DNA from 4 places in the Xanthomonas sp. NCPPB 2250 genome. Region 2 is predicted to be linked to each of the others. Evidence: predicted binding sites of a transcription regulator. Region 2 holds the regulator's gene; each other region holds the start of a gene.
The links. Region 2 encodes FliA, which starts transcription of late flagellar genes. Its sites were predicted from a motif close to TAAAGTTTNNCNNNCNNNGGCCGATAA; they were not measured.
Positions count from the first base shown of each region.

Region 1: the regulator FliA is predicted to act here: its motif matches at 1,738-1,764, upstream of AC1PMG_RS00705 (methyl-accepting chemotaxis protein).
Region 3: the regulator FliA is predicted to act here: its motif matches at 4,096-4,122, upstream of AC1PMG_RS21085 (methyl-accepting chemotaxis protein).
Region 4: the regulator FliA is predicted to act here: its motif matches at 4,877-4,903, upstream of AC1PMG_RS13425 (methyl-accepting chemotaxis protein).

Region 1 is NZ_CM161520.1:152,146-159,984, forward strand. Features, by position in the region: gene AC1PMG_RS00705 (methyl-accepting chemotaxis protein) at 1-1,619, opposite strand, end outside; gene AC1PMG_RS00710 (YdeI/OmpD-associated family protein) at 1,955-2,509, shown strand; gene AC1PMG_RS00715 (MFS transporter) at 2,598-3,947, shown strand; gene folE (GTP cyclohydrolase I FolE) at 4,116-4,715, shown strand; gene AC1PMG_RS00725 (DUF3375 domain-containing protein) at 4,747-6,216, shown strand; gene AC1PMG_RS00730 (DUF4194 domain-containing protein) at 6,203-6,892, shown strand; gene AC1PMG_RS00735 (ATP-binding protein) at 6,988-7,839, shown strand, end outside.
Region 2 is NZ_CM161520.1:2,893,041-2,900,879, forward strand. Features, by position in the region: gene flhA (flagellar biosynthesis protein FlhA) at 1-528, shown strand, start outside; gene flhF (flagellar biosynthesis GTPase FlhF) at 705-2,333, shown strand; gene AC1PMG_RS11355 (MinD/ParA family ATP-binding protein) at 2,320-3,204, shown strand; gene AC1PMG_RS11360 (RNA polymerase sigma factor FliA) at 3,201-3,950, shown strand; gene cheY (chemotaxis response regulator CheY) at 3,970-4,362, shown strand; gene AC1PMG_RS11370 (protein phosphatase CheZ) at 4,363-4,971, shown strand; gene AC1PMG_RS11375 (chemotaxis protein CheA) at 4,976-6,727, shown strand; gene AC1PMG_RS11380 (flagellar motor protein) at 7,155-7,839, shown strand, end outside.
Region 3 is NZ_CM161520.1:5,142,938-5,150,776, forward strand. Features, by position in the region: gene AC1PMG_RS21070 (XVIPCD domain-containing protein) at 1-106, opposite strand, end outside; gene AC1PMG_RS21075 (hypothetical protein) at 118-591, opposite strand; gene AC1PMG_RS21080 (DUF6891 domain-containing protein) at 876-1,439, opposite strand; gene AC1PMG_RS21085 (methyl-accepting chemotaxis protein) at 1,862-4,066, opposite strand; gene AC1PMG_RS21090 (choice-of-anchor Q domain-containing protein) at 4,623-6,215, opposite strand; gene AC1PMG_RS21095 (cryptochrome/photolyase family protein) at 6,502-7,839, opposite strand, start outside.
Region 4 is NZ_CM161520.1:3,370,036-3,377,874, reverse strand. Features, by position in the region: gene secD (protein translocase subunit SecD) at 1-1,279, shown strand, start outside; gene secF (protein translocase subunit SecF) at 1,353-2,318, shown strand; gene AC1PMG_RS13425 (methyl-accepting chemotaxis protein) at 2,620-4,767, opposite strand; gene AC1PMG_RS13420 (inositol monophosphatase family protein) at 5,251-6,078, opposite strand; gene AC1PMG_RS13415 (RNA methyltransferase) at 6,197-6,955, shown strand; gene AC1PMG_RS13410 (phosphate/phosphite/phosphonate ABC transporter substrate-binding protein) at 7,107-7,839, shown strand, end outside.

The sequences.
Region 1 (7,839 bases), 2.5 Mb from region 2:
CTGGAGGCGGCCTGGATACCGTCCATGGTCTCCACCACCTGGCCCACCACGTCGCGGCCTTCGCTGGCCACGCCGGCCGCGCCCAGCGCCAGCTGGTTGGCGCGCTGGGCGTGTTCGGCGTTCTGCTTGACCGTGGAGGTCAGTTCCTCCATCGAGGCGGCGGTCTCTTCCAGGCTGGCCGCCTGCTGCTCGCTGCGCTTGGCCAGTTCCTGGTTGCCGCTGGCGATGTCCTCGGCGGCGAAACCGATGCTGTTGGTGGTGCGCTGGATGTGCGCGACGATGTCGGTGAGGCGGTGCACGGTGCTGTTGGCATCGTCGCGCATGGCGGCGAACACGCCGTGGAAGTTGCCGCTCATGCGCACGGTGAGGTCGCCGTCGGCGATGCAGCGCAGCAGCGCGGAGAACTTGGCCAGGTTGGCGTCGGCGGTGGCCATCATGGTGTCGAGGTTCTCGACCATGGTGCGGAAGGCGTGCTCGAACTTCTCCGGCTGGCCGCGGTGGGCGAAGTTGCCCGCGCAGGCGGCCTCGGCCAGGGTCTGAATCTGCACGTTGATGGCATGCAGGTTCTGCTTGACCTGCTGCATCGCCGCGGTGATCGCGGCCTTCTCGCCGGGATAGTGGGCGATATCCTGGCTGAGGTCGCCGATGGCGTAGCGGCCCATCACCTCGGTGATGCGCAGCTGGGTCTGCACGTGCGCATCCACCAGGGCATTGGTGTCGGCGACCATGCGCCCGTATTCGCCGGGGAAGCGTTGCGCGTCCATGCGGTAGCTGATGGCGCCGGCGTCGTGGCGCGCAGCCATCTCGCGCTGTGCGGAAATCACCTCGTGCAGGCGCCGCTGCATCTGCTGCATGGCGCGCAGCAACTGCCCGGCCTCGTCGTGGGTGGTGGCGGTGTCCGGGCTGCTCAGGTCGCCGGCGCCGATGCGCTCGGCCAGGCCCAGCGCCTGCCGCAGCGGCCGCACCACGCGGCGGGTGAGCAACAGCGCGATCAGCGCGCCCAGCAGCAGCGCCAGCACGGTGCAGCCGATCATCAGCAGGGCGAAGCCGCGCGCGGTGGCCATCGCTTCCTTGGCGGCCTGGCGGTTCTTGGCTTCCTGCAGGTCGATGAAGGCGTTGATGCTGGCCAGCCAGTCGACGAAGGCCGGGCGCGCCTGCTGCAGCAGCAGCGCCTGCGCCTGCACGGTGTCGCCGGCATCGCGCAGCTGCCGGACCTGCGCGATCAGCGGCATGGTGCGCTGTTCGATGCCCTGGATGCGCTGCAGGATCGCTTTTTCCTGGGCGTCGCTGGAGGCGGCGAGCAGGGCGTCGAGCGGCTGGGCGGCGCGCGCGTAGTCCCCGGCCAGTTTGTCGATGGTCTGCTCGGTCGCCTGCCGGCCGGCCGGATCGTCCAGCAGCACCACGTCGCGCAGGGCGATGGCGCGGTCGTGCACGCTGCCGCGGAAGTTGATCGCGTAGCGCTGCTTGACGCTGTTGACTTCGTTGATGGCGGTCAGTCGCTGGTCGATGCTGTGCACGCGCTGGATGCCGACCACGGTGAGCAGGACCATCAGCACGATGATCGTGAGGAAGCCGAGCGCGAGGCGCTGGCCGATGCGCAGATTGGAAAGGGCGTGCATGGGATCGGGGGAATGGGGGAAGGAAGAGGGATCGACGGTGGGTGACGGCGGACGGGCAGGCAGGTTGCCTGCGCCCGCGTGACGCGCGCATAGCGCGGGTCCCCGGGCCGGCGCATGGATAGCGGCGACGCCCGGTCGAACTGAAGGGATGGGGCCTGAGCGTGCGCCGCGCAGTGCGGGGAACGTGACGTTGTGCCGGTCTCCAGTGGCGGTGGCCGCCAGGCAGGTCAGGCAGGGCGCAGTGCCCGGTGAGCGACAAGACCAGGAGCGCGTCGCGCCGCCGCCGCGCGCAGGTGCAGCATGGCACCGCGCGCGGCCGGTGCTAAGGTCCGCGCATGACCGGCGCCGCCGACCCGATCCGCTTCCAGGCGACATTGCTGCGTCCAGCCACGCCGCCGGACGCGTCCTGGTGTTTCCTGCTGCTGCCTGCGGCGGCCAGCGCCGCGCTGCCCACGCGTGGCCTGGTCAGCGTGGAGGGCCGGTTCGCCGGGCACCCGTTTCAGGCCACGCTGCAGCCCGATGGGCGAGGTGGCCATTGGCTGCAGGTCGAGGAGGCGTTGCGGGCGGCCGCGGCGGTCGAGGTCGGCACCACGGTGACCCTGGAGATCGCGCCGGTGGCGGTGAAGCCGGAACCGGCGGTACCCGACGATCTGGCGCGCGCGCTGGCTGCGCATCCGCCCGCGCGCGCGGCCTGGGACACGCTGACCGCGGTGGCGCGGCGCGACTGGATCTTCTGGATCGGCTCGGGCAAGCAGGTGCAGACGCGGGTCAAGCGCATCGCCAGCACCTGCGACATGCTCGCCGCGGGCAAGCGCCGGGTCTGCTGCTTCGATCGCTCGGGCATGTACAGCAAGGCCTTCGCCGCGCCGCAGGCGCAGTGCGCTGGATGACGCGCACGCCCGGCGTGGCCGCCGTCGCGACAGGATCCTCGCAAGTGCCTGCCTATACTCCGTGACGTCCATCCATGAGGCCCATCGCATGAGTGCATCCACCTCTTCGTCCGCCGCCGCCGCACCGGGCAGCCTGCGCCGCTCGGTGTCCAACACGCTCAAGGGCTCGGCCGGCAACCTGGTGGAGTGGTACGACGTCTACGTCTATTCGGTGTTCGCTACCTACTTCGAATCGCAGTTCTTCTCCAAGGAGGACAAGAACGCCACGCTGTACGTGTGGGCGATCTTCGCGGTGACCTTCCTGATGCGCCCGATCGGCGCCTGGTACTTCGGCCGCTTCGCCGACCGCTATGGCCGCCGCCTGGCGCTGACGGTGTCGGTGTCGGTGATGGCGGCCTGTTCGTTCCTGATCGCGGTGACGCCCACCGTGGCCAGCATCGGCGGCGCCGCGGCGGTGGTGCTGCTGCTGGCGCGCCTGCTGCAGGGCTTCGCCACCGGCGGCGAGTACGGCACCAGTGCCACCTATATGTCCGAGGCGGCGATTCCCGGGCGGCGCGGCTTCCTGTCCTCGTTCCACTACGTCACCCTGGTCGGCGGCCACGTGCTGGCGCAGGCGGTGCTGTTCGGCATGCTGCACTTCTTCGACAAGGGCCAGATTTCCGAGTGGGGCTGGCGCGTGGCCTTCGGCCTGGGCGGCATCGGCGCGCTGGTGGTGTTCTGGCTGCGGCGCACGATGGACGAGTCGCTGACCTCCGAGTCCATCGCCGCGGCCAAGCAGGGCAAGGACAGGTCCTCCGGCTCGCTGCGCGAACTGTTCGTGCACCAGTGGCGCCCGCTGCTGCTGTGCTTCCTGATCACCGCCGGCGGCACCGTGGCGTTCTACACCTACTCGGTGACCGGGCCGAAGATGATCCAGACCGCCTTCGCCGGCGACGACGTGATGGCCGGTACCATCATCAACCTGGCCGCGCTGATCGTGCTGATGCTGATGCAGCCGGTTGGCGGCTGGCTGTCGGACATCATCGGGCGCAAGACCCTGCTGGTGTTCTTCGGCATCGGCGGCGTGCTTTATACCTGGTTCCTGGTGCTGGAGCTGCCCAGGCAGAGCGACTGGCTGAGCGCGTTCGCGATCCTCACCATCGGCTTCGTCATCCTCACCGGCTACACCTCGATCAACGCGGTGGTGAAGGCCGAGCTGTTCCCCACCCATATCCGCGCGCTGGGCGTGGGCCTGGGCTATGCGCTGGCCAATTCGGCCTTCGGCGGCACCGCGCCGCTGCTGTACCAGGCCTCGCTGAAGACCGGCCACGTCAACACCTTCGTCTGGTACGCCACGGCGGTGATCGCGGTGTCGCTGGTGGTGTACATGTTCTTCCTGACCAACAAGGGGTCCAACTGGCTCGACCACGAGGGCGAGATGCACGCGCGCCGGCGCTGACCGGCGCGGCGCCGGCCCGGGCGATGCGCGTGCCGCCCGGGCGCGGAGCAGATGGACGCTGAACGGCGCACCCGGTATCGGCCGGGTCGCCCCGCCGCGCGGAGGCCGCGCATGCGGCGGCTGCCAGGCGACTCGGGTACCATGCAGCCCCCTTACGGGCGTTCCCCCATGGCCGATTCCGACAACAGCTCCACTCCCCCGGTGACCCAGGCGCAGGCCGAAGACGCAGTGCGCACCCTGCTGCGCTGGGCCGGCGAGGACCCCACCCGCGAGGGCCTGCTGGACACCCCGCGGCGCGTGGCCGAGGCCTATGGCGACTGGTTCAGCGGCTACCGCGCCGACCCGCGCGAGTACCTGCTGCGCACCTTCGAGGAAGTGGCCGGCTACGACGAGCTGATCGTGCTGCGCGACATCGAGTACGAAAGCCACTGCGAGCACCACATGGCGCCGATCATCGGCAAGGTCCACGTCGGCTACCTGCCGCGCGGCAAGGTGGTGGGCATCAGCAAGCTGGCGCGCGTGGTCGAGGCCTATGCGCGGCGCTTCCAGGTGCAGGAGAAGATGACCGCGCAGATCGCCCAGTGCATCCAGGACGTGCTGCAGCCGCTGGGTGTGGGCGTGGTGGTGGAAGGCGCGCACGAGTGCATGACCACCCGCGGCATCCACAAGCGCGGCGTCAGCATGGTCACCTCGAAGATGCTCGGCACCTTCCGCGAGGACGCGCGCACCCGCGCCGAGTTCCTGCGCTTCATCGAGCGCGTGCGCTGAGTCTGCGGATGCGGTGGCGGTCGGTTCCTGCATGAAGCCGCATGTCCGGATCGCCGGCTATCGCCAGTTGCGCGAACAGCCGTTGTGGAAACTGCTCGCCGCCGACCATGCCCCCGAGCTGATCGGCCTGCTGCAGACCCTGCTCGGCGACGCCCAGCGGCGGCTGCCGGCCGACGTGCTGCACGAGCGCCTGCAGCGCCAGCTCGATGCGCTGAAGGACGACGAGCTGTCGCGCGAACTGCCGCGCACCGCGCAGGCCTACGTGGCGCACTGGCTGGCGCAGGGCTGGCTGGAGCGGCGCCTGCCCGAAGGCGATGCGCAGGAAGAATACGAACTGTCGCGGCAGGCGGCGCAGGCCATCCGCTTCATCGCCGGCGTGCGCGACAGCGCCAGCGTGGCCACCGAGAGCCGGCTGTCGCTGGTGATCCAGCAGCTGGTGCAACTGGCCGGGCAGACCGAGACCGATCCGGACGCGCGCCTGGCCGCGCTGCGTGCCGAGCGCGAGCGCCTGGACGCGGAGATCGAGCGTGTGGCCGCCGGCAAGCTGGCCGCGCTGGACGGCAAGCGCGCGCTGGAACGCACCCGCGACATCATTCGCCTGTCCGACGACCTGACCGAGGATTTCCGCCGGGTCCGCGACGATTTCGAGCGGCTCAACCGCGAGTTCCGCGAGCGCATCATCGACGACGAAGGCGCGCGCGGCGACGTGCTGGAAAAGCTGTTCGCCGGCATCGACGTGATCGGCGAGAGCGAGGCCGGGCGCAGTTTCCAGGCGTTCTGGAGCCTGCTCAACGACGCCGAGCAGAGCGTGCAGCTGGACGCGGCGCTGGAAGCGCTGCTGGCGCGCGGTTTCGCCCGCCGTCTGGACCGCCACGAACGTGCCTTCCTGCGCGGGCTTACCGGCACCCTGCTCGAACGCGGCGGCCAGGTGCACGAGGTGATGCAGCATTTCGCGCGCAGCCTGCGTGGCTTCGTGCAGAGCCGCGGCTACCTGGAACAGCGCCGGCTCAACCAGTTGCTGAAGCAGGCACAGGGCGAGGCGCTGCAGTTGCGCGATCACCTGCATGCCACCGCCGCCACCGGCTACGTGCTGCCGCTGAGCAGTGCGCGGCTGCGCTCGCCGTCGCAGTGGCGCCTGCACGACCCGCGCAGCCAGCAGGTGGACGGGCGGGTGCAGGCGGCCGAGGCGGCGACGATCTCGCTGGACAGCGTCGGCGACCTGGTGGCGCAGTCGGAGATCGACCTGCGCGGCCTGCGCAACGACCTGCACGACCTGCTCGGCCGCCAGCCGCAGCTGAGCATCGGCGAGGCGCTGCGGCAGCGCCCGGCGGCGCAGGGCCTGGGCAGCGTGATCGGCTACCTGGCGCTGGGCACCCGCCATGGCGTAGTGGTCGACGGCGAATGGGAAGCGGTGCAATGGGAGGGCGGCGACGGCCAGGTCCGGCGCGCGCGCATCCCGCTGGTGTGGTTCACCAAGGAAAAACGCAATGAACTGGTCTGACGAATTCCACGGCCACGATGCAGATGCCGGCGACGCCGCTGCGGCCGCTGCCACTTCCGCTGCGGCCGATGCCGGCACCGCGTTGTTCGCCGGCGACAGCGGCAGCCTGCCGCTGGAGGCGCGGCGCGCGCTGTGCCAGCTGCTGTCCGGCCCCAGCGTCGATGCTTACCGGCACGGCCCGCTGTGGCAGGCCTTGCTGCGCCACGAGGCCGCGGTCCGCCGTGTGCTAAGCGAGCTGTTCCTGGAGCTGGTGCTGGACCGCGACGGTGGCGTGGCGTTCGCGCGCCAGGCCGACACCGGCGAGCTGGAGACCCCGGCGTTGCTGCGCACCGCGCCGCTGACCTTCATCGAGTCGGTGCTGCTGCTGTTCCTGCGCCAGCAACTGGCCGAGGCCGACACCCGCGGCGAGCGCGCGGTGGTCGACGAGGCGCAGCTGCTGGAAGTGCTGTCGGTGTACGAAAAGAACGTCTCCACCGACCGCGCCGGTTTCGCCCGGCGGGTGCTGGCGGCGATCGCCAAGATGCGCGACAACCACCTGCTGTCCAAGCTGCGCGGCAGCGAGGACCGCTACGAAGTCTCGCCCGCGCTGAAGCTGCTGTTCTCGGCCGAGGACGTGCAGGCGCTGTCGGCGGCCTATCGCGGCCTGCGCGACGGCGTGGCCGAGGCGGCGCCGTGACCGGTCTGCGTCCGCACGTCGCGCACGCCTAGCGCCGGCCTTGCCCCGAGCGCCGGCCGCCATGGCGGCCGTCCCCGTTTTCCGATGAGTTCCCGATGACGTCCCTGTCCGAATCGTCCACCGTCCCCGTCGCCCCGTCCCTGTTCGCCGAGACCCTGGCCGAGCAGCGCGCGCAGCAGTACCGCATGCGCCGCCTGCAGGTGCACAACTGGGGCACCTTCAACGGCCTGACCGACGTGCCGATCGCCGAGAAGGGCTTCCTGTTCGTCGGCCGCTCCGGCTCGGGCAAGTCGACCCTGCTCGATGCGATGTCGGCCCTGCTGACGCCGCCGAGCATCGTCGATTTCAACGCCGCCGCGCGCGAGGCCGAGCGCAGCGGCCGCGACCGCAGCCTGGTGTCCTACGTGCGCGGCGCCTGGGCCGACCAGCAGGACAGCGCCTCGGGCGAGATCGCCACCCAGTACCTGCGCAAGGGCGCGACCTGGTCGGCGCTGGCGCTGGAGTACCGCAACGCGCAGGGCCAGGCGGTGAGCCTGGTGCGGCTGTTCTGGATCGCCGGCAGCGGCACCGCCGCGGCCGACGTGCGCAAGCACTACATGGTGGTGCCGCGCGGCTTCGACGTGGCCGCCGAACTGGACGGCTTCGACCTGGACCTGCGCCGGCTCAAGCTGCGCCTGGGCGAGGACGTGCACCACTTCGACAGCTTCGCCGGCTATGCCGAACGCTTCCGCCACCTGCTCGGCATCGGCAACGAGATGGCGCTGCGGCTGCTGCACAAGACCCAGTCGGCGAAGAACCTGGGCGACCTCAACGCCTTCCTGCGCAGCTTCATGCTCGACGAGCCGCGCACCTTCGAGGCGGCCGACCGCCTGGTCGAGGACTTCGCCGAACTCGACGGCGCGCACCACGCGGTGGTGACCGCGCGGCGCCAGGTGGAAACCCTGACC
Region 2 (7,839 bases):
GCCAAGAGCGCGCCCAAGCTGGTCGAGGACCTCACCCCCAAGGCGCTGCCGCTGTCGGTGGTGGTGCGGGTGCTGCAGAACCTGCTCATCGAGAAGATCCCGGTGCGGCAGCTGCGCAAGATCGTCGAGGCCCTGGTCGAGCACGCCCCGCAGAGTCAGGAACCCGGCGCGCTCACCGCCGCCGTGCGCAACGCCCTGGGCCGGTTCATCGTCCAGGAGATCGCCGGCATGGCCCCGGAACTGCCGGTGTTCACCCTGGCCCCGCAATTGGAACGCGTCTTGCAGGACTCTACCCAGGGCAACGGCGCGGCGCTGGAACCCGGACTGGCCGAACGCTTGCACCAAAGTCTGGCGGACTGCGTGAGCAAGCAGGAGGCGCGCAACGAACCGGCGGTGGTGCTGGTGCCGGCGCAGGTCCGCGCCGCCCTCGCCCGTCTGGTCCGCCACAGCGTCCCCGCGCTGTCGGTCCTGTCCTACAGCGAAGTGCCGGAGGACAAGCGGCTGAAGCTGGTGGGCACGATCAGTTGATGGGCGGGGATTGGTGATTTGGGATTCGGGCGTCGCAACAGCGGGCCCGGCGCGCGGAGAGAGACAGCAATGACACGAACGAACACAACCAGAGCAAGGCGACCGGACAGCAGCCATGCCATGGCAGCCTCCGCGACCAATCCCCACTCCCCATTCCCGAATCCCGGCACGCACCCATGAAGATCAAACGCTTTGTCGCCCCCGACATGCGCACCGCCTTCCGGATGGTGCGCGACGAGCACGGGCCGGATGCGGTGATCCTGTCCAACCGGCGCACCGACGAGGGCATCGAGATCGTCGCCGCCAGCAACTACGACGAGGCCCTGGTGCAGCGGGCGCTGGATGCGGTGCGCCCGGACGAGGCGCCGCGCGCCGCCGCGGCGAGCCAGGCGCCGGCCGCTGCGGCCCCGCGTGCTGCGCGCGGCGACGCCGCCGCCAGCCCGGCGATGGCGATGATGGCCGCGATCAGCGAGCGCCGCGGCGGTGCCGCGCCGGCCGCCCCGGCCGCTTCCCCGGCACGGCCGCTGACCCAGCCGGCGGCGCTGGCCGCCTCGGCCATGCCCGCCACGGCCGCGCCGGCCGCCGCCGCGCGCCCGGCCGCTCCGGCCAAGGCCGCAGCGCCGTCACCGGGCCGCGCCGAGTTCAGCATTCCCGAGGACGTGTTCCGCAACGCCCCGATCAGCGTGCCCATGCCCAGCCCGTTCGCCGCCCCCCCCCCGGCGCCGGCCGCCGAGGCCGTGCCGGCCTGGCGCGACGACGTCCCCGCGGTGGCGCTGACCCCGGTGGCGAGCCCGGCCCCGGCCGCGCCGAGCGTGGCCAAGGCCGATGCGCCGGCCGCTGCCGGAATCCCGGCGGCCGCGGCGCTGGCGGCGGTGCCGACCTTCCCCGCCCCGCAGAACGACGAACAATTGACGCAGCTGCGCGACGAACTGTCGCTGATGCGGCAGATGATCGAGCGCGAGATGAACCGCCTCACCGACGAGCGCCTGCGCGGCTCGCCGGTCCGCGCCCAGGCACTGGAGCTGATGGACGACTACGGCTTCGACAGCGGCATCACCCGCGACGTGGTCATGCAGATCCCCGCCGACCTGGAGCTGCACCGCGGCCGCGGGCTGATGCTGGGCCTGTTGTCCAAGCGCCTGCCGATCGCCGCGCTGGATCCGCTCGAGGAAGGCGGCGTGATCGCCCTGATCGGCCCGACCGGCGCCGGCAAGACCACCACCATCGCCAAGCTGGCCTCGCGCTTCCTGGAGCGCCATGCCGCCCGCGACGTGGCCCTGGTCACCACCGACACCATCCGCGTCGGCGGCCGCGAACAGCTGCATAGCTACGGCCGCCAGCTCGGCATCGCCGTGCACGAAGCCGACAGCGACGCCGCGCTGCAGCAGCTGCTGGAGCGCCTGGCCGACTACAAGCTGGTGCTGATCGACACCGCCGGCATGGGCCAGCGCGACCGCGCCCTGGCCGCCCAGCTGCACTGGCTGCGCGCCTCGCGTGTGGTCCGGTCCTTGCTGGTACTCCCCGCCAACGCCCATTTCTCCGACCTGGACGAGGTGGTGCGCCGGTTCGCCGGCGCCGACCCACAGGGGGTCATCATGACCAAGTTGGACGAGACCGGGCGGTTCGGCAGTGCCTTGTCGGTGGTCGTGGACCACCGCCTCCCCATCACCTGGGTGACCGATGGACAGCGCGTGCCGGACGACCTGCACCGCGCCAACGCCGCCAGCCTGGTATTGCGCCTTGAAGATTTGCGGCGCGCTGCCGATAAGCCCTGTACTCCGGAGCAGACCCATGCCGTCGCGTGACTACGTCAATCTGACCAATGCCTTCCCCCTGTCGGCGACGCGCAGCGAGCCGCTGGGTCCGGTGCGCACGATCGCCGTGACCGGCGGCAAGGGCGGCGTGGGCAAGACCAACATCTCGGTCAACCTGTCCATGGCGCTGGCCGACATGGGCAAGCGCACCCTGCTGCTAGACGCCGACCTGGGCCTGGCCAACGTCGACGTGCTGCTGGGGCTGACCCCCAAGTTCACCGTGGCCGACCTGGTCGCCGGGCGCTGCACCCTGGAAGAGGTGCTGATCGACATGCCCAACGGGCTGATGGTGGTGCCCGCCGCCTCCGGCCGCCGCTACATGGCCGAGCTGCCGCCGGCCCAGCACGTCGGCCTGGTCAACGTGTTCTCCGAGCTGCAGCGCGAGCTGGACGTGATGATCGTCGACACCGCCGCCGGCATCACCGACAGCGTGCTGACCTTCTGCCAGGCCGCGCAGGACGCGGTGGTGGTGGTCTGCGACGAGCCGGCCTCGATCACCGACGCCTACGCCCTGATCAAGGTCCTCTCGCGCGAGCGCGGCGTGGACCGGGTGCAGATCGTCGCCAACATGGTCCGCGACCTCAACGAAGGCCGCCTGCTGTACGACAAGCTCAGCCGGGTCTGCGAGAAGTTCCTCGGCGACGTGTCGCTGAACTACCTGGGCTGCGTGCCGCAGGACGACTGGCTGCGCCTGTCGGTGCAGCGCCAGCAGCCGGTGGTCAAGGCCTACCCGTCCAGCCCGTCGGCGCAGGCGATCTCCGAGATCGCCCGGCGCACCGCACGCTGGCAGGCGCCGACCGCCCCGCGCGGCAACGTCGAGTTCTTCGTCGAACGCATCATCCAGCGCGGGGTGGCCGCATGAACGCCGCCGCCCACTACCGCGCCGTCCAGCGCAACAGCGCCAACGACTACATCGCCCAGCACTCGGACCTGGTCCGGCGCATCGCCCACCACCTGGCGGCGCGGCTGCCGGCCAGCGTCGAGATCGACGACCTGATCCAGGCCGGCATGATCGGCCTGATCGAGGCCTCGCGCAGCTACGACGCCGAACAGGGCGCCTCGTTCGAGACCTACGCCTCGATCCGCATCCGTGGCGCGATGATCGACGAGATCCGCCGCGGCGACTGGGTGCCGCGCTCGGTGCACCGCCGCGCCCGCGACGCCGCCTCGGCGATCCGCAAGATCGAACAGAGCACCGGCCGCGCCGCCGCCGCCAACGAAGTGGCCGCGGCGATGGACATGCCGCTTCCCGAATACCTGCGTTTGATGGAAGATGCCGCCCGCGGCCAGGTGCTGAGCCTGGAGTCGCGCATCGAGGACCATGGCGAGCTGGATACCATCGCCAAGGGCGGACCCAATCCGCAGCAGATGCTCGAGCGCAGCGAATTCGGCCGCGAGCTGGGCAAGGCCATCGCGCAGTTGCCCGAACGCGAGCAGTTGGTGCTGTCGCTGTACTACGAGCAGGAATTGAACCTCAAGGAAATCGGCGCGGTGCTCGGGGTCAGCGAGTCGCGCGTGTGTCAGATCCATGGCCAGGCCACGGTACGGTTGCGCGGACGCCTGAAGGCGTTCGAGGTCGCCGATGCCGGTCTGGAAGACGAAGAATAGGAACCCTTAGGAGTCAGTGGTGAACAAGAACATGCGGATTTTGATCGTGGACGATTTCTCGACGATGCGACGCATCGTCAAGAATCTGCTCGGCGATCTGGGCTTCACCAACACCGCCGAGGCCGAAGACGGCAACAGCGCCCTGGCCGCGCTGCGCTCGGCGCCGTTCGAGTTCGTGGTCACCGACTGGAACATGCCGGGCATGACCGGCATCGATCTGCTGCGCAACATCCGCGCCGACGACAAGCTCAAGCACCTGCCGGTGCTGATGGTGACCGCCGAGGCCAAGCGCGAGCAGATCATCGAGGCCGCGCAGTGCGGCGTGAACGGCTACATCATCAAGCCGTTCACCGCGCAGACGCTGCAGGAGAAGCTGGGCAAGATCTTCGAACGCCTGGGAGCGACCGCCTAAATGGAAGCCACCGCCGAACGTACCGCCCTGATCGAACGCCTGCAAGGCGCGCTGGACGCGCTGGAGAACGGCGACGAGGCCGGCTGGCGCAGGGAGATCGACACCCTCGCCGCCTGGCGCACGCGGCCGATGATGCAGGGCCTGAGCCGGCTCGCGCGCGATCTGGGGCAGGCGCTCGGCGAACTGCCGGTGGTGCCCAGCGAGGCCGGCGAGCTGGACGACGCCTGCTCGCGCCTGGACCACGTGGTGGAAATGACCGAACAGGCCAGCCACCGCACCCTGGACCTGGCCGAGGAATGCCGTGCGCTGGCCGACCAGCTCGCCGCCGGCGGCCTCAGCGGCAACCAGGGCGAGATCCTCGACAAGATCCGCCACAACCTCACCGAAATGGCCCTGGCGCAGAGCTTCCAGGACCTGACCGGGCAGATCATCCGCCGCGTCGCCGGCATCGTGCGCCGCGTGCACGAGGGCTTCGGCGCGCTGGGTCTGCCGCCGAAGGAAGAACGCAAGGCCGACGGCAGCCTGGCCGGCCCGGCCCTGCCCGGCCTGGACCGCCACGGCGTGTCGCAGAACGACGCCGACGACCTGCTCTCGGGCCTGGGACTGTAATGTCATGAGCGCCGTACCCGACGACATCGCTGCCGACTTCATCATCGAGGCCCAGGAGATCCTGGACCGGCTCGGCGAGCAGTTGGTGTCGCTGGAGCAGGCGCCCGATGACAGCGGCCAGCTCAACGCCGTGTTCCGCGGCTTCCACACGCTCAAGGGCGGCGCCGGCTTCCTGGCGATCAACGCCATGGTCGAGCTGTGCCATGCGGCGGAGGAAACCCTGGGCATGGCCCGTGCCGGCCAGGCCACCCTGCAGGCGCGGCACTTCGACGCCGCGCAGCAGTCGCTGGACTACCTGCAGTCGATGCTCGACGCCTTCGGCAGCGGCCAGGAGCCGCCGCGCGCGCCGCCGGAGCTGATCGCGCAGTTCGACGCGCATGGCGACGCCGCACCGGCGCCGGCACCCGCGAAGAGCGCCGCGCCGGCGCCCGCCGCCGTCCCGGCCACCGCCGCGGCCGCGGGAGACCTGATCAGCGACGACGAATTCGAAGCGCTGCTGGACCAGTTGCACGGCGATGCGCCGCCGACGGCCACGCCGCAGGCGCTGCAGCCGGCGCCGCGCGCGCCCAGCGCCGCGCCCAAGGCCGCGGCCGCCCCGGCCAAGGCCGCCGAGCCCGAACACACCGTGCGCGTGGACACCAAGCGCCTGGACGCGATCGTCAACCTGATCGGCGAACTGGTGCTCTCGCGCAACCGCCTCAAGACCTTGCGCGTGCGTCTGCGCGACGAGGAGCTGGACCGCGCGGTCAGCAGCCTGGACATCGCCACCGCGCGCCTGCAGTCGGCGGTGATGCGCACGCGCATGCAGCCGGTGGGCAAGGTGTTCTCGCGCTTCCCCAAGGTGGCGCGCGACGTCGCCCGCTCGCTCAACAAGGAAGTGGAGCTGGAACTGATCGGCGCCGACACCGAGCTCGACCGCAACCTGGTCGAGGCGCTGGCCGATCCGCTGGTGCACCTGGTGCGCAACGCGATCGACCACGGCATCGAAGCGCCGGCGCTGCGCGAGGCCACCGGCAAGCCGCGCGGCGGCCACGTGCGCCTGTCGGCGCAGCAGGAAGGCGACTACGTCAGCATCGAGGTGCAGGACGACGGCGCCGGCATCGACCCGGAGCGGCTGCGCGCCAAGGCTCGCGAGAAGGGCCTGATCGACCCCGAGGCCGCGGCCCGCCTGAGCACCGAGGAATGCCTGCACCTGGTGTTCCTGCCCGGCTTCTCGACCAAATCCGAAGTCACCGACATCTCCGGCCGCGGCGTCGGCATGGACGTGGTGCAGTCGCGCATCCGCGAACTCAGCGGACAGATCCAGATCCAGTCGGAACTGGGCCGCGGCAGCCGCTTTCTGATCCGCGTGCCGCTGACCCTGGCGATCCTGCCGACCCTGCTGGTGCAGGCCGGCGATACCGTCTACGCGCTGCCGCTGGCGCGCGTGGTCGAAGTGCTGCACGCCCCGCGCCGCTCGCTGGGCTGGTTCGACGGCCGCGCCGTGCTCGACCGGCAATCGCACACCCTGCCGCTGGTGGACCTGCGCCAGTGGCTCAACATCGACGCCCCGCAACTGCCGCTGCTCACCGTGGTGGTACTGCAAGCCGGCGAATCGCGCATGGGCCTGGTCGTGGACCAGGTCCGCGGCCGCGAGGAAGTGGTGATCAAGCCGCTGCCGCGCTCGCTGCGCGGCCTGCCCGGCTACGCCGGCGCCACCCTCATCGGCGACGGCCGCCTGGCGCTGATCCTGGATGTGGATGGCTTGAAGGCCTGAAGGCCGGGATTGGGGAATGGGGATTGGGGAATCGTAAGAGCGGGTTCCCTGGCGCTTCGTTTTCCCCTGATTCCGCCGTAGGAGCGGCTTCAGCCGCGACGCGGAGAGGCTGGGATTCGGGATTCGGGATTGGGGAATCGCAACAGCGGCCCCCGTGTGCCTCTGTTCCCTCTGGTAGGAGCGGCTTCAGCCGCGACGCCATGAAGCCGGAATCGGTGCTTGGCGATAACGCGCGGCGCGCGGCTCCCTGCCGACACGATCCGAACGATCGTGCATAGGCAACGCGCCAAGGTCAGCGCATCGCGGCTTAAGCCGCTCCTACGACACACCGACCAACCCGCCGCACTCGCGCTCTTGCGAATCCCAAATCCCGAATCCCGAATCCCACCCCCATCAAGTCCCAAGCCCCCTGGCCGATACCTCCTGCATGGACAAGCTCAGTCTCATCGGCCTGCTGTTGGCGATTCTGTCGCTCATCGGCGGCAGCATCCTCAAGGGCGCCGGCATTTCGGCGCTGTGGTCGCCGGCTGCGTTCGTGATCGTGATCGTCGGCACCGTCGCCGCGATCCTGGTGCACACCCCGCCCTCCGTGTTCCGCCGTGCGTTCCAGATCGCCAAGTGGATCCTGTGGCCGCCGCCGAGCGACCGCCAGGCGCTGCTCAAGCAGATCGTGGAATGGAGCAACATCGCGCGCCGCCAGGGCCTGCTCGGGCTGGAGAACCAGGTGCCGCAGCAGCAGGATCCGTTCGTGCGCAAGGGCCTGCAGATGCTGGTGGACGGCGTGGAGCCGGAAGCGATCCGGCACATGCTGGAGATCGACCTGGAAGGCCAGGAGCATTGCGACCTGGCCGCGGCCAAGGTGTTCGAGGGCATGGGCATCTATGCGCCCACCCTGGGCATCATCGGCGCGGTGCTGGGCCTGATCGCGGTGATGAAGAACCTGGCCGACCCGAGCAAGCTCGGCCACGGCATCGCCGCCGCGTTCACCGCCACCATCTACGGCATCGCCTCGGCCAACCTGCTGTTCCTGCCCATGGCCGCCAAGCTCAAGAGCGTGATCAAGCACAGCTGCGGCGAGCGCGAAATGATCATCGAAGGGTTGATCGCCATCG
Region 3 (7,839 bases), 2.2 Mb from region 2:
GCTCCGGCGTGTTGTCCAGCATCTGCCGCAGCGCCTGGCCTTCCTTCGGATGCGCCTGCGCGAAGGTGTCGACCATGCCCTTCAGGCGTTCGTCGTCGTGTGCCATCTCCGCTCTCCTCAGGCGTCGACCAGGATCTGCAGCATCTCCACGCACGCCTGCGCGTCGTGTTCGCCAGCGTCCTTGCCGAGGAAGGCGTACACGGCGACCGCGCCGCGTTCGAAATGCCAGCGGCCGGCGCTGCCCTGACGCGGCGGCGCGATCCAGCGCGGCACGAAGCCGGCCGCGACCAGCGCCTGGCGATACCCGGCCAGCGATTGCGTGCACTGCGACGGCGCCGCGCCCGGCGCGGGGGTGAAGCGCAGGTCCAGCCGCGACGGCGGCGCAGCGTCGGCATCGGCGACCGATTCCAGCGTGTAGCCGCCACCGCCGGCGAGCGTGCCGGACGCGCTGAACGCATGCCCGCCCTCGTCCTCGACCTGCAGACCGGTCTGCGCCGCCACCTGCGCGGCGACCAGGTCCTGCCTGCCGCCGATCGCCAGGATCAACCGTACTACGCCTTGTGCCAGGTGCTCTGGCGTCATCTCCGACATGGTCCGCTCCGTGTGTGCAGGGGTGATCGAGGGGGAAGAAGACTGCGCACCGGCACAGGCGGCCAGCAGCGCGGTGGCCAGCAGCAGGGCCGCGCGCGGCGCATGGCGCCTGCCGGCTACGTGCCGCGACCCGCGGCGATTGCGATACAGCATCCGCTCCATGAAACGCCTCTCCGTCAAACGCCTTCCGCGCGCGCAGCGGGGCGCGGTCAGGCATGAGCATGCGATTGTAGCCAGCGCGTCGGCGTCCCGCAGCCTTCCGCTGCCCACGCCGCGCTGGAACGTCACTCCCAGTCGGCGCGACGCTGCCAGACGAAGCCGGGCAGATCGATGCGCTTGCGCGGCGTGCCGTCCCAGTCCACGGTGAAGCCGGCCGCACGCAACGCCGCGGCGACCTGCTGGCCGACCGCCAGGTCTGCGTCCTCGCGTCCTTCGAGATCGCCGAAGGCGAGCATCAGCCCAGCGCCGTCGATGGCGCGCTCCATGTCCTGGCCGTGATAGAAGCAGTACCCGTGATAGCGCCTGTCCGGCGTGTCGGCCACCGCCTGGTTCACTTCGACGTGGCCATCGGACATCGTGTAGCCGGCATTGGCCAGCGCGCAGATGCCTGACGCGTGCAGTTGCTCGAACAGCGCATCCAGCCGGTCGCAATCGGTCTGCGCCGGCCAGGTCTGTTCTGCCTGCTGCTTGGCCTGCCACTGGCTGGCGACCGAGGCGCGCAGCATGGCCTCGTCGCAGTCGTCTTCGAGGATGTCCTCGATCATCTCCTGGATCTCGCCCTGGGAGTAGAACCCGGACCAGATCCATTTGCGGATCTCGTCGTACACGTAGGCGTCGGATTCGTTCATGGCAGCATCTGCGCGCTTTCGGGGAACCTCCATGATTCCACACGTCAGCAGTCGCTGCAGCGCCTCGGGAGGGGTCACAGGAGGTTCCTGCCTCGTGGTGCATCCGCGCATTGCCCGCGTGCTTTGCAGGCGTCGGCAGGCGCCGGCGCCGACGCACTGGCTGACCGCTGCCGCAGGCGCGTCCCGGCTGCCAGAGGCCTGCCTGGCCTCGTCTTGCACTCGCGCTGGCGTACCAGCGACGCTGCACACGACGGAACAGCAGGCGATAGAGGCCCGACGGGCACCGGGGTTTCCATGAAACAGCATCCGCGACCATGGGCCGCGCTCCTGCGAACGTACGCCGTGCACGCTTCTCCCCGGGGAACGCGGGGAGAGGCGTGGCGAGCGCGCTGCGGTCAGCAGCGCGCGCCGTCTCGACGTCCTTAGCAGGCGTGTTCGACCAGCAACGGTGCCACCTGCCGCGAACCACGCCGGGAGGTCGAGGGACCGGCCGTACCCAAGGGCTTGGCCTGGCTCCGCGCCGGCATGTCGCCGTTGCTGCCCGCCACGCGGAACAGCGTCACCGCCTCGCTGAGCTGGATCGCCTGCTCCTCCATCGCCTGGGCCGCCGCCGAGGCTTCTTCGACCAGGGCGGCGTTCTGCTGGGTGGCCTGGTCCATGTGGGTGATGGTCTGGGTGACCTGTTCGATGCCGCTCGACTGCTCCTGCGAGGCGGCCGAGATCTCGGTCATGAAGTCGGTCACGCGCTGCACGCTGACGACGATCTCGTGCATGGTGCTGCCGGCGCTATTGACCAAGACCGAGCCTGCGTCCACCTTGCTCACCGAGTCGTCGATCAGCTGCTTGATCTCCTTGGCGGCCTCGGCCGAACGCTGCGCCAGCACCCGCACTTCGCTGGCGACCACGGCAAAACCGCGGCCCTGCTCACCGGCGCGCGCCGCCTCCACCGCGGCGTTGAGCGCGAGGATGTTGGTCTGGAAGGCGATGCCGTCGATCACGCCGATGATGTCGGCGATCCGCCTGGACGAGGTCTGGATGCCGTTCATCGTGTCGATGACCTGCGCCACCACCGCGCCGCCTTGCGACGCCACCGCGGTCGCGCCGATGGCCAATTGGTTGGCCTGGCTGGCGCGTTCGGCATTCTGGCGCACGGTGGAGGTCAGTTCCTCCATCGAGGCGGCGGTTTCCTCCAGGCTGGCGGCCTGCTGCTCGGTGCGACGCGACAGATCGGTGTTGCCGGCGGCGATCTCGCCGGCGGCGCCGGTGATCTGCCCGGACGCATGCTGGATGCGGCCGACGATCCCGGCCAGCTGGGCCACGGTGGCATCGGCATCCTCGCGCATCTGCGCGAACACGCCCTGGAACTGCCCCTCCATGCGCGTGGTCAGGTCGCCGCTGGCGATGTCCTGCAGCAGTTTGGACAGCGCCTGCAGATTGCCGTCGGTGGTCGCCATCAACTGGTTCAACCCCTCGACCATGCTGCGGAAGTCGTACTGGAAGCGCGCGGTGTCGCCGCGCACGGCGAAATCGCCGGCGGCCGCGGCGTCGACCAGTTGCCCGATCTCGGCATTCATCGCCGACAGATTGCGCTTGACCTGATCCATGGTCTCGGTGAGCGCGGCCTGCTCGCCGGGCAGGCGATCCATGTCCTGCGACAGATCGCCGATCGCATAGCGTCCCATGATCTCGAGCAGGCGCTGCTGGAGGCTCACATGCATGTCGAGCAACGCATTGCTCTCCCGCACCATGCGTGCGTATTCGCCGGGAAACGCCTGCTCGTCCATGCGCTGGCTGACGTCGCCGCGCTCGTGGTGCCTGGCCACCTGCGACTGCGCCGCCATCACCGCCTGCAGCTGCGCCTGCATGCGGTCCATGCTGGTCAGCAGGCGGCCAGTCTCGTCCTTGGGCTGCGGCGGGATCTGATGGTCCAGCCGGCCCTGGGCGATGGATTCGGCGATTTCGGTTGCGCGCCCGAGCGGTCCGGCCAGGCTGCGGGTGATCAGCACGCTCAAGGTCGCGCCGAGCACCGCCGCCAGCAGGCCGAACCCGATCAGGGCACGATTGCTGAAGACCAGGGCCGCCTGGATCTGCTCGGAGCTGAGCGCGTTCTGCCGGATCTGCAGATCGACCGCGTTCTGGATCACCTCCACGCGCCGCGCCAGCAACGGCGCGGCATCGCCGTACAGCAGTTGCTTGGCCGCCTCGATCTCGCCGGAACTGGCCAGCGCCAGCACCCGGCTGTTGACCGACCGCGCAGCCGCCTGCGCGTCATGGATCTGCTTGCGCATGGCCAGGCCTTCGGCGGTGCCCGGCAGGGCGTCCAGGGCCTTGCGACGGCGATCGTTGTCGACGCGGATCTCCTGGATCCTGGCGGCGAGCGCCGGGCGCTTGTCGGCCGGCGACAGCATCATGTCGCGCAGGTAGCGCTCCGCGCTCATGTTGTTGCGCAGCATGGTGTACAGCAGTTCGGTCTTCAGGTTGTTCTCGTGGACGATCTTGTCGACCGCCTGGCGCACGTTGTGGAACTGGTAGAGCGCCAAGGTAGAGGAAGCGCCAAGCAGTACGATCAGCAGGCCGAACGACAGCGCAAGGCGCTGACTCACCTTGAAGGAATGAAAGAAGTGCATCGTGGGGGGACTCGCGAGGGGGGGTACCTCTATCGGTATCGGCCCCGCGAACTTGACCCCAAGCGAGCGACCCAGGTCCCAAATCCGGAAAGTCGCAGGTGCAGACGTCGGTGGCGTCGCATCACCGTGCGGCACCGCCGATGCCCAGGAAAGCAGATACGCCACCGTATCGTCCGCAGCGCGCGCGGCGGGCGTGAATGGCGTTGTTGGCGCGCACTACGACGAGGGCAATGCCTGCAACGATGAGGTCTGCGCGGCGTCGGCCGCCGCCTGGCGCACATCGTCAGGCGCACCGGACGAGCGGCGGCGCATGTAGAACGCACAGTCGCGGCGTGATCGCTCGACGTGGCGGCCGCATGCCGCGAGGACTGGTCTGCAGCGCGTGGTGCGGCATGACGGCACAGTCGCGCCGCCTGGTGCCGTATTGCCGGATCGCCGCATCGGCGCGGGAAGCGACGTTGCCGCACGCTCTCCTCATCCCGGCGACGGACGCGCGGCCGCACCGGCCAAGCCGGCGCGACCGCGCGGCGCCATGCACGCGATGACGGTGAATCTGCTACCTGACCTCCACCGCGCCGAGATCGCACACGGCGGTATTGCGGGGATTGCCGCGCTGGTCGATGGCGGCGCAGTTGCTGCCGGCATTCAGCGCCGGGCTGTTGGCCGCAGGCAGCTGGGTAAGGGTCGGCCCGCCGTTGCTGGCCGGGGCCGACAGCAGCGGATCGGCCGCTTTCACGTTGCCCGCGGCCAGGCAGGCGTTCGGCCAGACTGCACCCTTGGCCGAGTACTCGATGAGGTTGTTGCCGGTGTTGCTCTGGTTGTTGCAGAACACGCGCTCGGTCTTGGAGTACAGGATGCTGTTGCGGAGGTCGAACTTGTCGCCGAACAGCGTCACCCACGGCGTGTTCTCGGCGAAGGTGACGTTGTTGAAGCGCACGCTACGGCTGCCCTGGTCGCCGTTCGCCGGCTGCCAGCCGACATGCTGGATGGCCGCGCCCACGCCTTTCGCATAGTTGCCGTAGAAGGTGCTGTTGCTGACGTCGCAGGCACCGTAGCAATCCAGGTACAGCGCGCCGGCGTTGCCCTGTTGGGCCTTGTTGGACAGGAAGCTGGTCTCGGCGACGTTGATGGTGCCCGGCGTGGTGATGGCGGTGCCGGCATGCGAGGTGTCGGTGAAGCCCATGCTGATGCGCGCGCCGCCGCCGGGGCCACCGGTGGCGACGTTGTTGGCGAAGGTGGAGTACTTCACGTCGATGGTGTCCGGCGCGTACGCCCACAACGTGGCGCCGCCGGAGCCGTTGGCGGCGACGTTGTTGCGGACCACGGTGCCGCACACCGCCAGCGTGCCGCCACTGCCGACGCCACCCTTGAGATAGCCGGCCAGCGATGCGCCGTCGGTGTCGATCGCCCCGCCGCCGCCGAAGTTGCCGGCATCGGGGAAGCCCTGCGGCGCATTGATCGCCTGGTTGTTGGCGAATTCCGAGCCGACGATGGTGAGCCGGCTGAGTTGGGTGTACAGCGCGCCGCCGAGCCAGGAGCTGTTCTTGTAGAAGCCGCTGCGGACGATGGTCACCTCGGCATCGCTGCCGGCGAAGATGGCGCCGCCACCGATGCTGCTGCGGTTGGCCAGGAACTGGCTGTTGATGACTTCCAGCTTGCCGCGGTAACCGACCTTGATCGCGCCGCCACCCCAGGTGCCCGGGTCGTAGGCCTGGTTCGATGCCGGCTGCACGGAGCTGCCGTTCTGCAGTTTCAGGTTGCGCACCGACAGCGCGCTGCCGGCGTTGACCAGCAGGATGCGGGCGGACTGGCGGCCGTCCAGGGTGATCTTGCCCTGGCCGTCGATCACCGTAGGCGTCGTCGCCGCGATGGTGATCGAACGCGCGACGGCGATGCTGGTCGGCTTGGTGCCGCAGTTGAAGGTGATGTAGCCGCCCTGCGCCACGGCGGAGGCCAGCGCGCTGGCGGTGCAACTGGCCTGCGTGCCGGTGCCGACCACGGTGGTCGCGGTCGGCAGCGCCCAGGCCTGCGGCACGCTGCATTGCGGCGCCGCGGGGACGGCGGCGATCGCCGTGGCGGCGGTCATGAGAGCGAGGACACCCAGCGCGCGTGCGCTGGTGGTGAGGGAGAACGTCGTGGTCATGATCATGCTCGATAGGGTTGCGGGGGAACAACACGACGCGCGACAGTCATCCGACTGTCATCCACGTCGCTGACACCTCGAGTGCAACCGGCGGCCTGCGCCGACCGGCGGCATAGGGTGCTTGAGCGCGTGTCGATCGGCCAGAACGCAGGTAGCAGATCGCGCGATTGCGTGCGCCGCGCATGCGACAGCGTGTCGATGCGCGGCGCGCGGCACGCTTTGGGTGCGTCGCAGGGCACGTTCCCGCAGCGCATCCGGCCGCTGCGGATGCGTGCGAGGCGCCTGGCCCGCGCTACAGCGTGTCCAGACCTTCGCGCAACTGCTGCGCCTGCGCGCGCAGGGCCTGCAGTTGCGTAGCCGGCAGCTTGCCGAGCTGGCGGTAGACCATGTCTAGGCGGCGATTGCGCCCCAGCGTGTCCTGGTGCCGGGCGAAGAAGTCCCAGTACAGCGCGTTGTAGGGACAGGCACACGCGCCGGTCTTCTGCTTGCGGTCGTAGCGGCAGCCCTGGCAGTAATCGCTCATGCGGTCGATGTAGGCCGCGCTGCTGACGTAGGGCTTGGTCGCGAGCAGGCCGCCGTCGGCGAACTGGCTCATGCCCACGGTGTTGGGCAGTTCGACCCACTCGAACGCATCGACGTAGACGCCCAGGTACCAGCGATGCACCGCCGCCGGGTCCAGGCCGGCGAGCAGGGCGAAGTTGCCGATCACCATGAGCCGCTGGATATGGTGCGCGTACGCGTCCTGCAGCGATTGGCCGATAGCGTGCTGCAGGCAGCGCATGTGCGTGTCGCCGGTCCAGAACCAGGCCGGCAGCGGTGTGTCGTGGCCGAGCGCATTGCGCGCTTCATAGCCCGGCATGTGCGCCCAGTAGATGCCGCGCACGTACTCGCGCCAGCCCAGGATCTGCCGCACGAAGCCCTCCACCGCCGGCAGTGGCGCGGTGCCGGCGCCATAGGCCGCCAGCGCGCGCTGCACCACGTCCTGCGGCCGCAGCATCTTGGTGTTGAGGGCGAAGGAAAGCTGAGAATGGAACAGGCACGGACTGCGCGTGCTCATCGCATCCTCGTAGCGGCCGAAATGCGGCAGGGCATCGGCGATGAACCGATCGAGGCAGGCCAGCGCCTCGGCCCGGTTCAATGGCCAGCGCAACGCCGCTGCCTGCGGTTGGCCGAAGCTGGCGACGCCGGCGGCCTGGATGCTGGCCCACAGCGCGCGGTGATCGTGGGTCGGGCGCGTATCCGGCGGCGGCGGTGGATCGCCGGGCCAGGGCTGGCGATTGGCGTGGTCGTAGTTCCACTGCCCACCCTCAGGCGTACCGTCATCCGCCAGCAGGATGCGGTGGCGCTTGCGCATGTGCCGGTAGAAATGCTCCATCAGCCACTGCCCACGCCCTCGGAAAAAATCCGCCACTTCGTTGCGACGCGTGTAGAAGTGCGCGCTGTCCATCGCCTCGGTGGCGAAGGCCTGCGTCGCCCCCCACTGCCGCAGCTGCTGGTCCAGGCGCCATTCGTCAGGTTCCTGATACTGCAGGCGCTGCGCACCGTAGTGCGCCATCAGCGCCTCGAGATTGGCGGGGATGGACTGGCGGTTGCTGGCGTCATCGATCGCCACGTAGCGCACGCGATGGCC
Region 4 (7,839 bases), 480 kb from region 2:
CGCGGCCATCGCCAAGGCGCAGCCGACCCTGAGCTACGCCGTGTCCGGGCAGACCATCGCCGTGACCGTGCCCGAGGCCGAGCTGAAGCAGATCGCCGCCGGCGCCATCGAGCAGAACCTGACCACCCTGCGCAACCGCGTCAACCAGCTGGGCGTGGCCGAGCCGATCATCCAGCGCCAGGGCGACGACCGCATCGTGGTCGAGCTGCCGGGCGTGCAGGACACCGCCGAGGCCAAGCGCATGATCGGCGCCACCGCCACGCTGGAATTCCGCGGCGTGGTCGACGGCAACGCCGAGGACGCGGTGCGCAGCGGCAACATCCCGCCCGACGCCAAGGTCTACCGCCTGCGCGACAGCGGCGCCCCGGTGCTGCTGAGCAAGCGCGTGCTGGTGTCCGGCGACCAGATGGTCAACGCCACCGTCAGCACCGACCAGAACGGCATGCCGGCCGTGGCGGTCACGCTCAACAACGCCGCCGGCCAGCGCATGTTCGACTACACCAGCGCCAATACCGGCAAGCTGATGTCGGTGGTCTACATCGAGCGCATCCCCACCGTGACCATGGTCGACGGCAAGGAAGTGCGCAGCGTGCGCGTCAACGAGGAGGCGCTGGCGCCGACCCGGATCGCCGGCGTGTTCGGCAAGAACTTCCAGACCACCGGCCTGGAGAAGACCGAGGCCGAGAACCTGGCCAAGCTGCTGCGCGCCGGTTCGCTGGCGGCGCCGATGGACTTCGTCGAGGAATACGTGATCGGCCCGAGCCTGGGCGCGGAGAACGTGGAGCGCGGCATCACCGCGGTGGTCTACGCCTTCCTGTTCACCCTGGTGTTCTTCAGCGTGTATTACCGCATGTTCGGCCTGATCACCTCGGTCGCGCTGCTGATGAACCTGCTGATCGTGGTCTCGGTGATGTCGCTGTTCGGCGCCACCATGACCTTGCCGGGCTTCGCCGGCCTGGCGCTGTCGGTGGGCCTGTCGGTGGACGCCAACGTGCTGATCAACGAGCGTATCCGCGAAGAGTTGCGCCTGGGCGTGCCGCCCAAGTCGGCGATCGCCGCCGGTTACGAGAAGGCGGGCGGCACCATCCTCGACGCCAACCTCACCGGCCTGATCGTCGGCGTGGCGCTGTACGCGTTCGGTACCGGCCCGCTGAAGGGCTTCGCGCTGACCATGATCATCGGCATCTTCGCCTCGATGTTCACCGCGATCACCGTGTCGCGCGCGCTGGCGGTGCTGATCTACGGCCGTCGCAAGAAGATCAAGTCCGTGGCCATCTGAGCCACGCACGCCACCTTCCGCACGTCCCCGCGCCGACAGGCGCGGGGTCCAAAAAAACGCAGAGCGGTCTCCAATGAAAATCTTCCCGCTTCACCTGATCCCCAACGACACCAAGATCGACTTCATGCGCTGGCGGCACCCGACCCTGGTGCTGATGCTGGTGCTGGCGCTGGCCTCGTTCGCGGTGATCTTCGCCAAGGGCTTCAACTACGCGCTGGAGTTCACCGGCGGCGCGCTGGTGCAGACCAGCTTCCAGAAGCCGGTCGACGTCGACCAGGTGCGCGAGCAACTGGCCAAGGCCGGCTTCGAAAATGCGCAGGTGCAGAACGTCGGCAGCGGCAACGAGGTGGTGATCCGCCTGCAGCCGCAGGGCGAGCACAACAACGAGGACATCACCAAGAACCTCGCCGAGCAGGTGCGCAAGGCGGTGAGCACGCCGCAGAACCCGGCCACGGTCAAGCCGGGCGAGTTCGTCGGCCCGCAGGTCGGCAAGGACCTGGCCTTGAACGGCGTCTACGCCACGGTGTTCATGCTGGTCGGCTTCCTGATCTACATCGCCTTCCGCTTCGAGTGGAAGTTCGCGGTGGTGGCCAGCCTGACCGCGCTGTTCGACCTGTTGGTGACGGTGGCCTACGTGTCGGTCACCGGCCGCGAGTTCGATCTGACCGTGCTGGCCGGCCTGCTGTCGGTGATGGGCTTTGCGATCAACGACATCATCGTGGTGTTCGACCGCGTGCGCGAGAACTTCCGCAGCCTGCGCGTGGAGCCGATCGAGGTGCTGAACCGGTCGATCAACCAGACCCTGTCGCGTACGGTGATCACCGCGGTGATGTTCTTCCTGTCGGCGCTGGCGCTGTACCTGTACGGCGGCGAGTCGATGGAAGGCCTGGCGCTGACCCACATGATCGGCGCGGTGGTGGTGGTGGTGTCCTCGGTGATCGTGGCGGTGCCGCTGCTGTCGATTGGGCCGTTCCAGGTCACCAAGCAGGACCTGCTGCCGAAGTCGAAGGACGTCGAGGCGCTGGCGCGTAGGCCCTGATGGGGCTGGGAGTGGGGATTCGGGAGTGGGGATTCGTAAAAGCGTGATTTCCTGGTCCTGAAACATTTCCTCCTATGAACAAAAAAGCCGCGCGGATGCGCGGCTTTTTCTTTGTGCGGATGGTGGAGGCGGGCGGCTTTTCTTTTGCGGTAGGAGCGGCTTTAGCCGCGATGCCTTACCGGTAACGCGTCGCGGCTGAAGCCGCTCCTACGGCGACGTCGGCCGGGTTGCCGTGTGTGGGACGGGGCCGTCAATGACGGCCCCTCCCTCCGTGGCGTGCGTGCCGTACGGCGCGTCCGTGCTACGCCGCGTTGGCGGTGGCGCGGGCCACCAGTTGCGCCACCATCGGATAGGTCTCGCTGCGCACCTGGAACTGGCCGACGATCTCCACCAGGTCGCCGGCCTGCTGCTCCATCGCGCGTGCCGCGGCAGTGGCTTCCTCGACCAGGGCGGCGTTCTGTTGGGTGGTCTCGTCCATCTGGGTGACGGTGTGGTTGACCTGCTCGATGCCGGCCGACTGCTCCTGCGAGGCGGCGGCGATCTCGCCCATGATGTCGGTCACGCGCTGCACCGAGGCCACGATGTCCTGCATCGTCGTGCCGGCCTGGGCCACCAGCGCCGAACCCGCGCTCACGCGCTCGACCGAGTCGTCGATCAGCGTCTTGATCTCCTTGGCCGCGCTGGCCGAGCGCTGGGCGAGGGTGCGGACCTCGCTGGCGACCACCGCGAAACCGCGGCCCTGCTCGCCGGCGCGTGCCGCTTCCACCGCGGCATTGAGTGCCAGGATATTGGTCTGGAAGGCGATGCCGTCGATCACGCCGATGATGTCGGCGATCTTCTTCGAGGCCGCCTCGATGCCGTCCATGGTGGTGACGACCTGTCCGACCACGGTGCCGCCCTGCGAGGCCACGGAGGCCGCGCCGGCGGCGAGCTGGTTGGCCTGGCGCGCATGCTCGGCGTTCTGCTTCACCGTGGCGGTCAGCTCTTCCATCGACGCGGCGGTTTCTTCCAGGCTGGCGGCCTGCTGCTCGGTGCGGCGCGACAGGTCGTCGTTGCCGCTGGCGATCTCGCCCGCGGCGGTGTCGATGCTGGCCGCGGCCTGCTGGATGCGTCCGACCATGTCGGTCAACTGCGCGACGGTGGCGTTGGCGTCGTCGCGCATCCGCGCGAACACGCCGTGGAAATCGCCCTGCATGGTCTGGGTCAGGTCGCCGGCGGCGATCGCGCGCAACAGCTGCGACAGCGCCGCCAGGTTGCTCTCGGTGCCGGTCATCATCGTGTTGAGGTTGGCGACCATGCTGCGGAAGGCATGCTGGAAGCGCTGCTCCTCGCCGCGGCGGGAGAAATCGCCCTGCGCCGCGGCGCGCACCAGCAGGTCGATCTCGTGGTTGATCGCGCCGAGGTTGCGCTTCACCTTGGCCATGGTCTCGGTGAGGATCGCCATCTCGCCCGGGAACTGTTCCAGGTCGCGGCTGAGGTCGCCTTCGGCGTACTCGCCCATCAGCGTGATCAGCCGCTGCTTGACCGAAATATGGCTGTGGACCAGCGCATTGGTGTCGCGCACCATGCGCCCGTAGTCGCCGGGGAAGCGCGCCTCGTCCATGCGGAAGCTGATCTGACCGGCGGCATGCTGCCTGGCCATCTCGGTCTGCGCCTGGATCACCGTGCGCAGTTCCTCCTGCATCTGCCGCATGTCGTTGAGCAGCGACGGCGCCTGCGAGCGCAGCCGCACCTCCTGCGACAGGTCGCCGCTGGCGATGCGGCGCACCACGTCGGCCGCGTAGGCGGGCTCGCCGCCGAGCTGGCGCATCAGACTGTTGCGGACCAGCAGGCCGAGCAGGATGGCGGCGACGATGCCGATCAGCATGCCGCCGAGGCTGGTCCATTCGCCCGACTGCGCGCGCGCCTCGCTCTCGGCCTTGCGCACCTGCAGCAGGGCGCGTTCGGCGTTCTCGTACTGGCCGATCGTGTCGCGCAACCCGTCCATCTGCTGCTTGCCGACGCTGCGGAACGCGTCCAGCTGGGCGTCGTCGCTGTCGGCCGCGGTGGCACGCATGTGCTCCACCGCCTTGCGCTTGGTCGCCATGAACTGCGTGTAGTCCTGCATCAGGGTCTGCAGGCGCGCCTGCTGCGCCGCGTTGTCCGCGGTCAGCTGCTTGGACTCCTGCCACTGTGCGCTGAACTCGCGTTCGCCGAGTTCGAGTGGCGCCAGGTAGGACGGATCGCGGGTCAGGGCGAAGCCGCGCGCACCGCTCTCGATGTTGAGCAGGCTCACCAGCATGCGGTCGCCGAGGGTGATGACCTTGTAGGTGTGCGCGTCCAGCGCTGCCGCGCTGGTGAACTTGCGGAAGCCGATCAGGCTGGTGATGCCGACCAGCAATAACATGGCGATCACGCCGCAGAAGCCGATTGCCAGGCGCTTGGTGACGGTGAGATGATGGAAGAACACGCGAGATCTCCGGAAGATGCGAGAGAGCGGCGCTACCGGCTCCATTGCCGCAGGGACGGCAATGCAGGCGCGGATCAGCGGGGGAAAGTTCGGGCAAAGGCCCGCATCTGTATCGGCCGCGTTTCGTGGATCTTTAGGGCTGCGTTCGCCGATTGCGTCGGGCGCATCGCACATGCCGTTTGGCCTGCACGTAGCGCGTCGTGTGCCGTTTTCTACGCAAGCGCCGATCAAGCAGAAGTGAAGCGCGCAGCGTCCAATGCGTGAGTGCGGCGTGACGGCAAAACGGCCCGTGCGCGTTGCGTTTGAGGGAATTTCTCGGATGGCGGCTCATCTGCGCGAGGCCGGGCGGATGCCGCGAACGGACCTGTGCGGAGGTCGTGCGCCGGCTCGATCGGCGGATGACGGACATAAAAAAGCCGCGCGAGTGCGCGGCTTTTCCGTTGTTGCGATGTCGCTGCGCCGGCGCAGCGCCGGTCGCCTCACTCAGAACTTCGCGTCGAACTCTCCGGCGAAGCCGGTATTGACGATCAGCTTCTGCAGCGCATCGCCAACCTTGAGGTTGCCGGCGACCACCTGGAACTGCTGCGGGCCGCGGTCGTCGATGCGGCCGAGGGTGCCACCCTTGAAGTCGGTGACGCGGCCACCGGCCTCGCGCACCAGCAGCACGCCGGCGGCGATGTCCCAGGCCTTCACGCCGGCTTCGAAGTAGGCGTCGCTGCGGCCGCAGGCGACATAGGCCAGATCCAGTGCCGCCGAACCGGTGCGACGGATGTCCTCGGCCTGCACCAGCAGCGCATCCACGCACTTGAGCTGGGGGCTGGTGCGCTTGCGCTCGCGCGGCGCGAAGCCGGTGTGGACCATGGCGCCGTTGAGTTCCTTGCGCTCGCTGACGCGGATGCGGCGATCGTTGAGCACGGCGCCGTTGCCGCGGCTGGCGGTGAACAGTTCGTTGCGCAGCGGGTCGAAGATCACCGCGTCGATCGGCTCGCCGTTCTCGACCAGGGCGATCGACACGCAGTAATGCGGGAAGCCGCGCAGGTAGTTGCTGGTGCCGTCGAGCGGGTCGATCACCCACATGTAGCGGCCGCCGCCCTGCACGCCGCCTTCCTCGCCCATCACGCCGTAGTCGGGGTAGGCGCGGCGCAACTCCTTGACGATCACCTTTTCCGCATCGGCATCGACTTCGCTGGCGTAGTCCATGCGGTCCTTCTGCACCACGTTCAGTGCTTCCAGGCGGTTGATGTGGCGCAACAGCACGTTGCCGGCGAGGCGGGCGGCCTTGACCATGACGGTGACGGCGGGTTTTTGCATGGCAAGCGCTCCCGAGAAGGCGGAGGTGGGTCTGGAGGAGGAAAAGAGCAGTCCGGCGCCAAGGCCGGCCGCACAGTTTACCATCTACGCCCCCGTTCGCTTCGCCTGCCGTGCCGCCATGACAGATTCCCTCCGTATCCGCTTCGTCCTGGTCGGGACCCAGCACCCCGGCAACATCGGCGCGGCGGCGCGCGCGATGAAGACCATGGGGCTGTCGCGGCTGGTGCTGGTGGCGCCGGAATGCGAACTGGATACCGAGGCCTACCGGCGTTCTGCCGGGGCCGAGGACCTGTTGCAGCAGGCGCCGGTGCTGCCGGCGCTGGCCGACGCGGTGGCCGATTGCCGGCTGGTGCTGGGCTGCACCGCGCGCAGCCGCCGCGTGTCGCTGGAGGAGTTGCTACCGGCCGATGCCGCGCAGCGCCTGACCGCGACCAGCGCCGAACCGGCGGAGGTGGCGCTGGTGTTCGGGCGCGAACGCACCGGCCTGACCAACGAGGAACTGCAGTTGTGCCATGCGGCCGTGCATATTCCCTCCGATCCGGCGTTCAGTTCGCTCAATCTGGCCGCGGCGGTGCAGGTGCTGGCCTACGAACTGCGCCTGGCGCAGCTGCGCGGCGCCGAGCCTGCGCCTGCGCCGGCACCAGGGTTCCGTGAGGCGCCGGCCAGCCACGCACAGGTGGAAGGGCTGTTCGGGCAGTTGGCCGAGACCCTGGACGATATCGACTTCCACAAGGGGCGCGCCCCGGATTCGGCGATGCGCAAGTTGCGCCGGCTGTTCCTGCGCACCGAGCTGACCGAACAGGAAGTGCGCCTGTTGCGCGGCGTGCTGTCCGATGCGCAGCGCATGGCGCGACTCGCCGGACAGGCCGGAAACTGAGGCCAGGCAAGGCGCGAAGGCGCCCATTGCGGCGCGCGCGCCGACGCGTGCGCCCAGGGCGGACTGCATCGGTGGCAGGCGCCATTCTGTGACGCTGTCACCGGCATGCGCTTTCGGCTAGGCTTTGCAAGGTCTACTTGGGGATCGTGGTTTGTCCAGTTCGCGTTGGCGGGTGGTCGTGGTGTGGCTGGCGCTGGCGATCTGCTGGCCCGCGTCCGTGCACGCGCGGCCCTCGGTCCTGGTGCTGGGGCGCATCAGCGACAATCCCAAGGCCCATTACGAGCAACTCAAGCCGCTGCTGGACTACGTGGTGCCGCGCATGCGTGATGTCGGCATCACCTCCGGGCAGATCCTGATGGCCCGCGACAGCCAGCAGATGAGCAGTTACCTGCGTCGCGGCCGGGTCGACTGGGTCACCGAGACCGCTGCCACCGCGATGGCGCTGGAACAGCGCGGTGGCGCCAAGCCGCTGCTGCTGACCGAGCGCAACGGCGTGCGCCAGTACCACACGGTGTTCTTCGTGCGCAATGACGCGCCGGTTCACGACCTGTCGGATCTGCGGGGGCGCACGCTGGCGCTGCAGAGCACGCTGTCCACCAGCGCCTACCTGGTGCCGATGATGACGCTGTTCGAGCGCGGCCTGCATCCGGAGATCCTGCTCTCGACCAAGGACCAGCCCTCGGCGGAGACGGTCGGTTACGTGTTCGCGCGCTCGGAACTCAATATCGCCGCCTTCGTGCACAAGCACCTGGTGGATGCCGGGGCGTTCAGCAATCTCGACTGGGATGACGATCGCCGCATTCCCCCGGCGTTCCGAAGGGACTTCCGGGTGATCTACCGCAGCGAACCGTATCCGCGCGCGGTGGAGATGGTGCGCAGCGATC